One region of the Nonomuraea sp. NPDC048892 genome, then DNA from elsewhere that is predicted to be linked to it. Evidence: riboswitches for the same ligand, from Rfam matches in the RefSeq annotation. Region 1 holds a riboswitch; each other region holds the start of a gene.
The links. A riboswitch is a leader RNA that binds a small molecule or an ion and turns the genes downstream of it on or off. The one in region 1 is predicted to bind cobalamin.

Region 1 (3,268 bases):
TGCAGACGGCCGTCTCGGCGTCGCTGGTGACCTCCAGGATCTCGGTGCACAGGTTCGACAGGTGGATGACGTTCTCGGGGCGGGCGGTCTGGTTGGAGGTGCGGTTGGCGGCGTCCTTGAACGTCATCCAGCCGTTGCCGGTCTGGGCGAGGGTCCGCATCATGCGGCCGTAGAGGGTACGCGCCGAAATTTGCCTGACATATCGCCCGGCGGCCTCATAAGCGCGATATTTCGCCTCGAACTCCGCCCCGTACAGGTCGGTGAGCTCGGGCACCTCCTTCGGGTCGAACAGCGACCACATCTCGTCAGCCTCGACCCGCCGCATGAACTCGTCGGGCACCCAGTTGGCCAGGTTGAGGTTGTGGGTGCGGCGGGCGTCCTCGCCGGTGTTGTCGCGCAGTTCGAGGAACTCCTCGATGTCGGCGTGCCAGGTCTCCAGGTAGACGCAGGCCGCGCCCTTGCGCCGCCCACCCTGGTTGACCGCCGCCACCGAGGAGTCGAGCGTGCGCAGCCAGGGGACGATGCCGTTGGAGTGGCCGTTCGTGCCCCTGATGAGGGAGCCGCGCGAGCGCACCCGGGTCCACGAGATGCCGATGCCGCCCGCGTACTTGGACAGCCTGGCCACCTGCCCGTACCTGTCGTAGATGGCTTCGAGCTCGTCGCGCGGCGAGTCGAGCAGGAAGCAGGACGAAAGCTGCGGGCGGCGCGCGCCGGAGTTGAACAGGGTGGGCGAGCTGGGCAGGTACGACAGCGTGGACATCAGCCCGTACAGCTCGGCCGCCTCGGCGACGCTCTCCGACAGCCCGCAGGCCACGCGGAGCAGGAAGTGCTGGGGCCGCTCCAGCACCGCCCGGCTCTCGGGGTGGCGCAGCAGGTAACGGTCGTAGACCGTGCGCAGCCCGAAGTACTCGAAGCGGTCGTCCGCGTCGTCCGGCACCAGCGCGTCGAGCTCGGCGGCGTGCGCGGCGACGAACTCGGCCAGCCCGTCCTGGACAAGCCCGGCCGCGTGGGTGGCGGCGACGGACTCGGAGAACGTGCGCACCCCCTGCCCGGCCGCCTCGTCGGCGATCTCCTCGGCCAGCAGCCGGGCGGCGACCCGGGAGTTGGCCGGGTCGGCGATCACCCTGGCGGCGGCCTCCTCGATGGCCAGGCGGCGGTCAACCTCAACGATCTGAGTCACGTGCTCTCTCTCCTCGCGAGCTCATCCCCGTGAGGGCACGCGAGAGCACGACGGCCAGAGGTCTCCCCCGCCGCGGCGCGCTCCGGCCCGCCCTCGAGGCCCTGAACACTTCACACCGCTGGCAGGTCTTCGGGCTTGCGGGCGTGCTCGATGGCTCCTACTGGCCGTCGCTTCCCGGATCTCTCCAGTGCGTATGACGGCGGTCGTTCCCGCTCACCGCTGCGGGGCAGCCCCGGAATCGCACCGGGTTCCCTTTTGCTCCGCCTCGGGTGAGGCGAACCAGCGACGACCAGGATCCTACATCTAGTGGCCGTTCCCGCAACTACCCCAGCATGTTGTGGCTTTGGTGGCGTCGATCAAACCGAGATCGCGCAGCGTCGCCCGGGTGCGGGCGATCTCCGTGCCGAGCCAGAGCGCGAAGTCGTCGCCCGCCAGCGGGATCGTCAGCCAGCCCGCCGTCCGGCAGGCGGCCTCCCACGCCCTCGACCCCAGCACCTCGTCACACATGCGCACGGCCGCCTCGCGCCGCTCCGCGGGCATGTCCTCGGGCCCGAACGCGGCCACCCAGTCGGCGAAGTCCACCCGTACGCCGCATTCGAGCAGCGTCGGCGCGTCGAGGTCGGGCACGCGCCGGGCCGAGGACACCGCGAGCGCCCTGACCCGGCCGCGGCCGATGCCGGTGCGCCAGTTGGACAGGGGGCCGGCGGCGGCGGTGGCCCGGCCCGCCATCAGCGCGGCGACGGCCTCGCCGCTGCTGGGATAGCCGGTGTAGTCGACCTGCCTGGTGTCGGCGCCGAGCGCCTTGGCGATCAGGCCGAAGAGCAGGTGGTCGGGCTCGCCCTGCGGCCCGCCGGTCAGCAGGGTCCGGCCGGGGCCGGCGAGCAGCCGGGCGCAGAAGTCGTCGAAGTCGCGCAGCGGCGAGCCGTCGGGCACGACCACCACCTCGGCCTCGCCGCTCAGCCTGGCCAGCGGGGTGCCGGTGTCGAGCAGGCTCTGGCCGTTGTTCAACTCGGCCGCGGTGAGCGCGGGCAGGCCGGTCACGGTGATCATCGAGCCGGCGCCCAGGCCGGTGCCGGCCTCGAACCCGGCCGCTCGGGCGGCTCCGGCGAACGCCTGACCGACGCGGGCCCAGCGCCGCCGGTCGGAGTTGATCGAGAATCCGGTACGCGGTGCGGCCAGGCGCTCACCTGCGCGCTCGACACCGCACCCGGCGGCGCAGGCCGCCAGGCCGAGGCCCCAGGCGATGAAGCCCCGGCGGCGCATGATCGTGCTGCCCAAATCCCCCATTACTCTAGGTTATTAACCCATTACAAGTGGCTATACACCGGGGTCCCGGTCAACACACAAAATCACTATTTTTGCCGCTTTTTCATGATTTTTAGGCTTATCTGACTTTCTTTCCGACTCCCGCCATGAGGGACGACGGCAGCGACCAGTCACCCACCAGCTTGGGCCGGTCGGGACGCCAGTCGGTGGCCTGCACGAGCCCCGGCGGCTCCAGCGGGAAATCGCCGAAGAACGCCCGGATCTGCGCCGGTGTGCGGTCGGCCCCGTTGCGCGAGGACGATCCCCGCTGGACGCTCCTGGCCCGCTCCTCGTCCTCGATGCGGCCGAGCGTCGTCGCGTGCGAGATCACCAGATGGCTGCCCGGCGCCATCCGTTCGCGCAGGACGGCCACCGCACGCTGCGGGTCCCGCTCGTCCGGCAGGAAGTGCAGGATCGACACCATCAGCACGGCCACCGGCCGGTCGAGGTCGAGGAACTCACCCGCCTTCGCCAGCACCTCCTCGGGATCGAGCAGGTCGGCCTGGACGAAACAGGCCCTGCCCGGCGAGCGCCGGAGCAGGACCGTGGCGTGGGCGGCGACGACGGGATCGCGGTCGACGTAGACGACTTTGGCCTCGGGGGCCACCTCGTGCGCGCTGCCCTGGGTCGGCAGCCCGCTGCCGAGGTCGATGAACTGGGTGACCCCGGCGCGGGCCACATAACGCACGGCACGCTGGAGGAAGGCCCGGTTCGCCCGGGCCAGCGGGACCGCCTCCGGGATCAGCTCCGCCAGGTGATCGATGGCCTGGCGGTCGACCGCGT
Region 2 (3,268 bases), on a different contig from region 1:
GGTCCACCCGCACCTGGCCGGTCGGAGCCTGTCCCAGCACGTGCAGGCCGTCGCGGATCTGGGCGTCCTTCACCTCGCACAGCCAGCCGTCCACGTGCAGGATGAAGTCGTCGAACTCGCTGTCGTGCGGCCGGTCGGCCAGCCCGAGGTCGTGGTCGAGCCGGGCGGCCTGGATCAGCGTCCAGATCTGCGCCCGGACGGCGGGCAGCTTGGCCGGGTCCATGGCGGCGATGGTGGCGTGCTCGTCCAGCAGTTGCTCCAGCCGGGCGATGTCGCCGTAGGTGTCGGCGCGGGCCATCGGCGGCACCATGTGGTCGACCAGCACGGCGTGCGCCCTGCGCTTGGCCTGGGTGCCCTCGCCCGGGTCGTTGACCAGGAACGGGTAGATCAGCGGCAGGTCGCCGATGGCGGCGTCGGTGCCGCAGGCGGCGGACATGCCGGCCGACTTGCCCGGCAGCCATTCCAGGTTGCCGTGCTTGCCCACGTGCACCATCGCGTGCGCGCCGAACTCGGCCGACAGCCAGCAGTAGGCGGCCAGGTAGTGGTGGCTCGGCGGCAGGTCGGGGTCGTGGTAGATGGCGATCGGGTTCTCGCCGAAGCCGCGCGGCGGCTGCACCATCACCACCAGGTTCCCGGCGCGCAGCGCGGCCAGCACGATGTCTCCGTCGTGCACGAACAGCTCGCCCGGTGGCGGCCCCCAGTGCCGTTCCATCCCGGCCCGCAGCCGCTCGGGGAGCGTCCGGTACCAGCTCTCGTACGATGCGGCGGAGATGCGTACCGGGTTGCCCGCGAGGTGCTCCTCGGTCAGCCAGTCCTGGTCCTGGCCGCCGGCGGCGATGAGCGCGTGGATGAGCGCGTCGCCGTCCTGCTCGGCCACCCCGGGGAAGCCGTCGCCCAGGTCGTAGCCCGCCTCGGCGAGCCGGGCCAGCAGCCGCACGGTGCTGGCCGGGGTGTCCAGCCCGACGGCGTTGCCCACCCGGGAGTGCTTGGTCGGGTACGCCGACAGCATCACGACCAGGCGACGCTCGGCGGGCGGGGTGTGCCGCAGCAGGCCGTGCCGTACGGCGATGCCCGCGACCCTGGCGGCCCTCTCGGCGTCGGCGGCGTAGACGGTGAGCCCGTCCTGGTCGATCTCCTTGAACGAGAACGGCACCGTGATGATCCGCCCGTCGAACTCGGGGATCGCCACCTGCGAGGCCGCGTCGAGCGGCGAGAGCCCGTCGTCGTTCTCCTCCCACGCCTGCTTCGAGGTGGTCAGGCAGAGTCCCTGGAGGATCGGCACGTCCAGCGCGGCGAGCGCGCCGACGTCCCAGGCCTCGTCGTCACCGCCGGCTCCCGCGGTGGCCGGCCGGGAGCCGCCCGCCGCGAGCACGGTCACCACGAGCGCGTCGGCCGCCCTCAGCGTGTCGAGCAGTTCGGGCTCGGCCGTACGCAGCGAGGAGCAGAAGACCGGCAGCGCCTGCCCGCCCGCCTCCTCGATGGCGGCGCAGAGCGTCTCGACGAACGCGGTGTTGCCGGCCATGTGATGCGCGCGGTAGTACAGCACTCCCACCACCGGTCCGCTCCTGGAGCCGGTCACGCGCTCCAGCCGTCCCCAGGACGGTGCGGGTGCGGGCGGCGCGAAGCCGTGCCCCGTGAGCAGGACGGTGTCGGTCAGGAACGCGTGCAGCTCGGCCAGGTTCGCCGGTCCGCCATGGGCGAGGTAGGCGTGTGCCTCGGCGCAGACGCCGCCGGTGACCGTGGACAGCTCCATCAGCTCGGCGTCCGGGGCCTGCTCCCCGCCGAGGACCACGACCTGGCGCGGCTGCGCCAGCAGCGCGTCCAGGCCCTCTTCCCAGGCCCTGCGTCCGCCCAGCAGGCGGACGACGACCAGATCGACGCCTTCGAGCAGGTCCGGCAGGTCTTCTGCGGCCAGCCTGGCGGGGTTGCCCCATCGGTAGGCCGCGCCACTGGCGCGGGCACTCAACAGGTCTGTGTCGGAGGTCGAGAGCAGCAGAACGGTAGGGCTGTCGCCAGGCACGACGCATCCTCCCTCGGGGTCCTCGCCCCGGTCGCGGGTGTCGCGACGGCAGGAGTCTCCTGGCTCCCGGATCAGCGCTCACCCCGGCCTTCCCACCCGTTGCCGGGTCGTGGCCTGCGGTGGGGTTCGCTCCCCGGTCACGGTGGCGGGACCGCGCCGGTTTCGCACCGGCTTCCTCCCTTTGCCATCGCCTACCGGGAGCCTACGGCAGGAGCTGCCCCCGCCAGAAGTGGCGTTACCATCCTCATCGTGTCCATAGCCGACTTTTCCGGACGAGTGCGCCCTGATGCCTGTCCGGGAGCGCTACAGGTGCACGAGGCCGCGGACGGTCCGCTGGCACGGGTTCGCCTGCCCGGCGGCGCCGTCACCGCTCCTCAGCTCCGCGAGATCGCGGCCTGCGCGGACGAGCTCGGCTCGGGGGTGATCGAGCTCACCTCACGGGCGAACGTGCAGGTGCGCGGCCTGCGCTCGGCGTCCGCCTTCGCCGCGCGGATCGCGTCCGCGGGCCTGCTCCCGTCCGCCGCGCACGAACGGGTCCGCAACATCGTCGGCTCGCCGTTGAGCGGGCGGGGCGCCACGGGGTCGCTCGACACGCAACCGATGGTGGACGCCCTCGACCGGACGCTGTGCTCACGTGCCCGCCTCGCCGGGCTGCCGGGACGGTTCCTGTTCGCGCTGGACGACGGCACGGGAGACGTGACCGGGCTCGGCGCGGACGTCACCTTCGTGGCGGCGGGCGCAGGACCAGGGCGGCTGCTGCTGGCCGGCGCGGACCTCGGGCTCGACGCCCGCCCGGACTCGGCGATCACCCTCATGATCGCCGCGGCTGAGGCGTTCCTCGACGAACGAGCTGCGCACGCGGCGTGGCGCATCCACGAGCTGGCGGACGGCCCCCGGCGCATCGCCGCCCGCCTGAACGGCCTCACCGCCGGACCACCCGGCGACTCGGACGACCCGGACGGCTCAGGACACTCCGGCGGCTCCGGCGGCTCCGGGGAGGCGAGCCGGCACGCCGCCGCTCCAGCCGAATCGCCCGAATCGCCCGATCCGCCCGCCATCAGGCGCGCCGGACGCATCGCCCAGCGGGACGGCCGCGTCGCGCTGGAAGCTCTGGTGCCACTGGGCCGGTTGACGCCCGCCCAGGCCGTGGCGCTCGCGAACGCAGGACCCACGGTGCGGCTCACTCCCTGGCGCACCGCCGTCCTGCTCGACCTGTCCCCCGGAGCGGCGGATCGCGCGGCGGACACC
Region 3 (3,268 bases), on a different contig from region 1:
TGGCCAGATCCGCCGCGTCGGCGTCCTCTTCGGCCGGGAAGCGGGCGGCGCGCATGCCCGGCGTCGTGGCGTGCCGGACGAACAGCACTCCGCTCAGCTCGGACCCGAGCTCGACGGGACTGCGCTCAGCGGCATGCCGCTCGTACGGCGTGCCGCTCGCTCGCTCGCCCAGCCGAACAGCACGCCGAAGGCCGCCCAGAAGACGAGCTGGGTGCCGATCGAGGTGAGCCGGAACTCCCACAGCAGCGTGGCGGGGAAGCCGTCGGCCACCTCGTCGACGGCCGGCAACAGCGCCCAGGCCGCGCCCACGGGGACGAGAAAGCCGATGACCGCCGCCACCCACCGGGCCCACGGATCGGCGGTGACCCGGCGGGCGGTGGCCACCGCGATCGCCGTCGCCGCCAGCCCGACGAGGATCATCACGACGTAGAGCACCGTGCGGCTGTTGATCGTGTCGGGGTCACCCACCGCAGGCGGGTTGGCCGGATATTTCACGAATGGAACGAGGATGACCGCGACGAAGGCCGTTCCGGCCGTGGCGAGCGCCAGCGGCCCGTCGGAGCGCGGTCCCACCCGTCCGCGCAGGCCCGCGAACACGAGCGCGAACACGCCGCCGACGGCCAGCCCGTACAGTCCGGTGGCGAGGAAGAGCCCGGCCTTCTGCACCGGCCTGCTGACCTCGGCCTCCTCGCCGTGGCCGTGCCCGGCCTCCTCGGCGGCGGGCTCCGGCGCCTCGGCCTGGGCCGCGGCCTCCTCCAGGGCGATGGCCGCATCGACGTGCGGTTCCCCGAAGGCGAAGGCGAACGTGCCCGCGATCAGTCCGGCCAGCAGGCCCACGAGCAGACCTCTGACCAGGTACGTGCGTACCATTCCGGCCCCTAGTGGCAGGGCACGCCGAGCAGATGCCGCCCGTCGTGCATGAGCTCGTGCAGGAAGGCGCCGGTCTGGGAGACCGCGCCGTTGTCCATCAGGACCAGGTAAGCGACGAGCAGCAGCACGGGAACCGCCAGCAGCCAAGGGCGCAGGCGGGGGAAGGGAATGGTGGACGGAGTGGTCAAACCACTCATGCGAGCCTCCTCGGGGTGACGCGTCCCATAACGAGGTCACGGCGGCCAAGCGACCTGGCTCCCGGGATCTACGTCCCGGATACAGTGGCGCGTCCGCACCGGCTTCTCACCGGATTTCCCTTGGACAACCGTGAAATCTACCGGAACGTATCCTTTCCTCCCGTTCGAGTCAATGCACACCAGCGCCGACCGGGCACGGCGCGCGTATGGCAGGTGCCCGTGAGCATCGATGCTCCTCGGCCTCTCAACGCGGGCTCAACACGTTCTCAACACCCGCCGGCGCACCGTAGGGATCGCCGGTCGAAGTCGGATGGGGGAGAGACGCGTGATTGACAGGCCGAGAGCGACGGCGTCCCTTCTCGCGCTGGTCCTGGCGGCGAGCCTCGCCGGCTGTTCCTCGGCCGCCGAGGAGCGCGAGGTCACCGGTCGGAGAGCCTCGGAGACCGCGATCAGTGCGGACTTCACCCAGCAGAACATGATCATCACGGCGGTCTGCTCGCGGGGGAACGGCAGCGGCGGGGTCGTCAACCTCGACGGCTGGAACCCGCAGAGCTGGAAACACCTGGCGCACGCGGAGTTCCGGCTGCCGGACACGGCGATTACCGAGTACGACGCATCCGAGCCCAACACCGCCGTGAGACGACTGTGCGAGCCCGATGAACTGCCCGCTGATGCCGGGGATGTGACCGCCATCCGATCGCTCTTCGACCAGGACTTCACGAAGATGGCCGTGGTCACCGAAGACCCGGAGACCCGGGCCACGCATGTCGGCTATGTCGACCGTACGGGGAAATTTACCGACCTGACCGGGAACGAGGACTTCGGCAACACCCCGCACGAGCACAACGCGGCCTTCTCCCGGGACGGGAGCGCGGTCTGGTTCACGTACGAGGTGACCGACGACCCCGGGGTCTCGACCAAGGACCGGATCGCGAGCCGCGCGCTCGCCGGGGACCACAAGGCAGTCGACCGCTTCGAGGTGCGGACGGCCCAGCACCTCGTCATGGTGGGGAGTACGCCGAGCCAGGCGGTGGTGGCCAATAGCGCCTTCCTCTCACCGGACGGCGGACGCCTGCTGGCGGAAGGCTACGTCCTCGACGTCCCGGCGCAGACCCAGGGGGTGGGCTTGGACCTCGTGGAGAAGGGCAGATACCTCGCCTGTTATGACGGCTGGCTCGACGACGACACGGTGCTGTGCGGCGAGAACGGCAGGTTCGCCGCGCTCGACATCGCCCCGGGGGCGAAGCCCGGGCCGCCCATCCTCCCCAGCAACGACCACCGCAACCGCGCCATGGTGATCTCACCGGACGGCCGGAGGTTCGCGTTCCTCTCCCAGAAGGGGGCCGCGATGGACTACTACCTCAGCGACACCAAGCCGGGATCCACACCCCAGAAGATCGAGCGAACCGGAGAGTTCGCCACGCTCGGCGACACCGCCGCCTTCATCGAATGGCGCTGAGAAAGCACGACAAGAAGGGACGGGCGGCGCCGTTCGCGCCTTCAGGATGGGCTCCGGTCGCGAGCCGCGGCCCCGAAACCGGTCAGCACCTGTTCGGCCTGCTCCATCATGTCGGTGACGATGTCCGCGGCGGGCTTGATGTCGTGGACGAGGCCGACGCCCTGTCCCATCAGCCAGGGCATCTCCTCCCAGTCGGCCTCCGTCTCTGCGACCGCCAGCAGCAGGGGGAACTTGCGTACCGGCGCCTCCTCGCCCTGGACGATCGTGGTGCCGACCGGGTCAAGGGAGTCGAGATCGGCCGGGATCTCCGCCACCCGGTCGTTCCACTCGGCCACCACCCGGTTGCGCTGGAGCCGCATGGGGTTGAACCGCGGGAACTCCGGCCCGAAGATCGACGTGAGCACGGCGCTGTCCCCGGCGGCGGCGACCAGCCGCCGGTGGTGCTCGGGATGCACGCGGGCCTCGTGCGAGGCGACCATGCGCGTCCCCACCCACACGCCGTCCGCGCCCAGGCACAGGGAGGCGGCGACCTGGCGGCCGTCGGTGATCCCGCCCGCCGCCAGGACCATCGCCCGCTCGCCCACGGCGTCCACGACGGCGGGCACGTTGACCATGGTCGGCAGCCCGCCGTAGTTGTGCCCGCCGGCCTCCCAGCCCTGGGCGATGACGAGCTCGGCCCCGCCGTCCACCGCGACCCGGGCCGCCTCGGCGGAGCCGACCTGCTCCCACACCGACACCCCGG

Region 2: another riboswitch for cobalamin. It lies ahead of cobN (cobaltochelatase subunit CobN); the one in region 1 lies ahead of AB0C28_RS09770 (ribonucleoside-diphosphate reductase subunit alpha).
Region 3: another riboswitch for cobalamin. It lies ahead of AB0C28_RS50920 (CbtB-domain containing protein); the one in region 1 lies ahead of AB0C28_RS09770 (ribonucleoside-diphosphate reductase subunit alpha).

Annotation. Positions count from the first base shown of each region.
Region 1 is NZ_JBEZFZ010000003.1:6,486-9,753, forward strand. It holds gene AB0C28_RS09770 (ribonucleoside-diphosphate reductase subunit alpha) at 1-1,180, opposite strand, end outside; cobalamin riboswitch at 1,283-1,479, opposite strand; gene AB0C28_RS09775 (tripartite tricarboxylate transporter substrate-binding protein) at 1,484-2,467, opposite strand; gene AB0C28_RS09780 (SAM-dependent methyltransferase) at 2,565-3,268, opposite strand, start outside.
Region 2 is NZ_JBEZFZ010000036.1:51,555-54,822, reverse strand. It holds gene cobN (cobaltochelatase subunit CobN) at 1-2,020, opposite strand, end outside; cobalamin riboswitch at 2,073-2,198, opposite strand; gene cobG (precorrin-3B synthase) at 2,270-3,268, shown strand, end outside.
Region 3 is NZ_JBEZFZ010000036.1:60,961-64,228, forward strand. It holds gene AB0C28_RS50910 (histidine phosphatase family protein) at 1-88, opposite strand, end outside; gene AB0C28_RS50915 (CbtA family protein) at 94-870, opposite strand; gene AB0C28_RS50920 (CbtB-domain containing protein) at 879-1,067, opposite strand; cobalamin riboswitch at 1,098-1,227, opposite strand; gene AB0C28_RS50925 (hypothetical protein) at 1,393-2,526, shown strand; gene AB0C28_RS50930 (nitronate monooxygenase) at 2,568-3,268, opposite strand, start outside.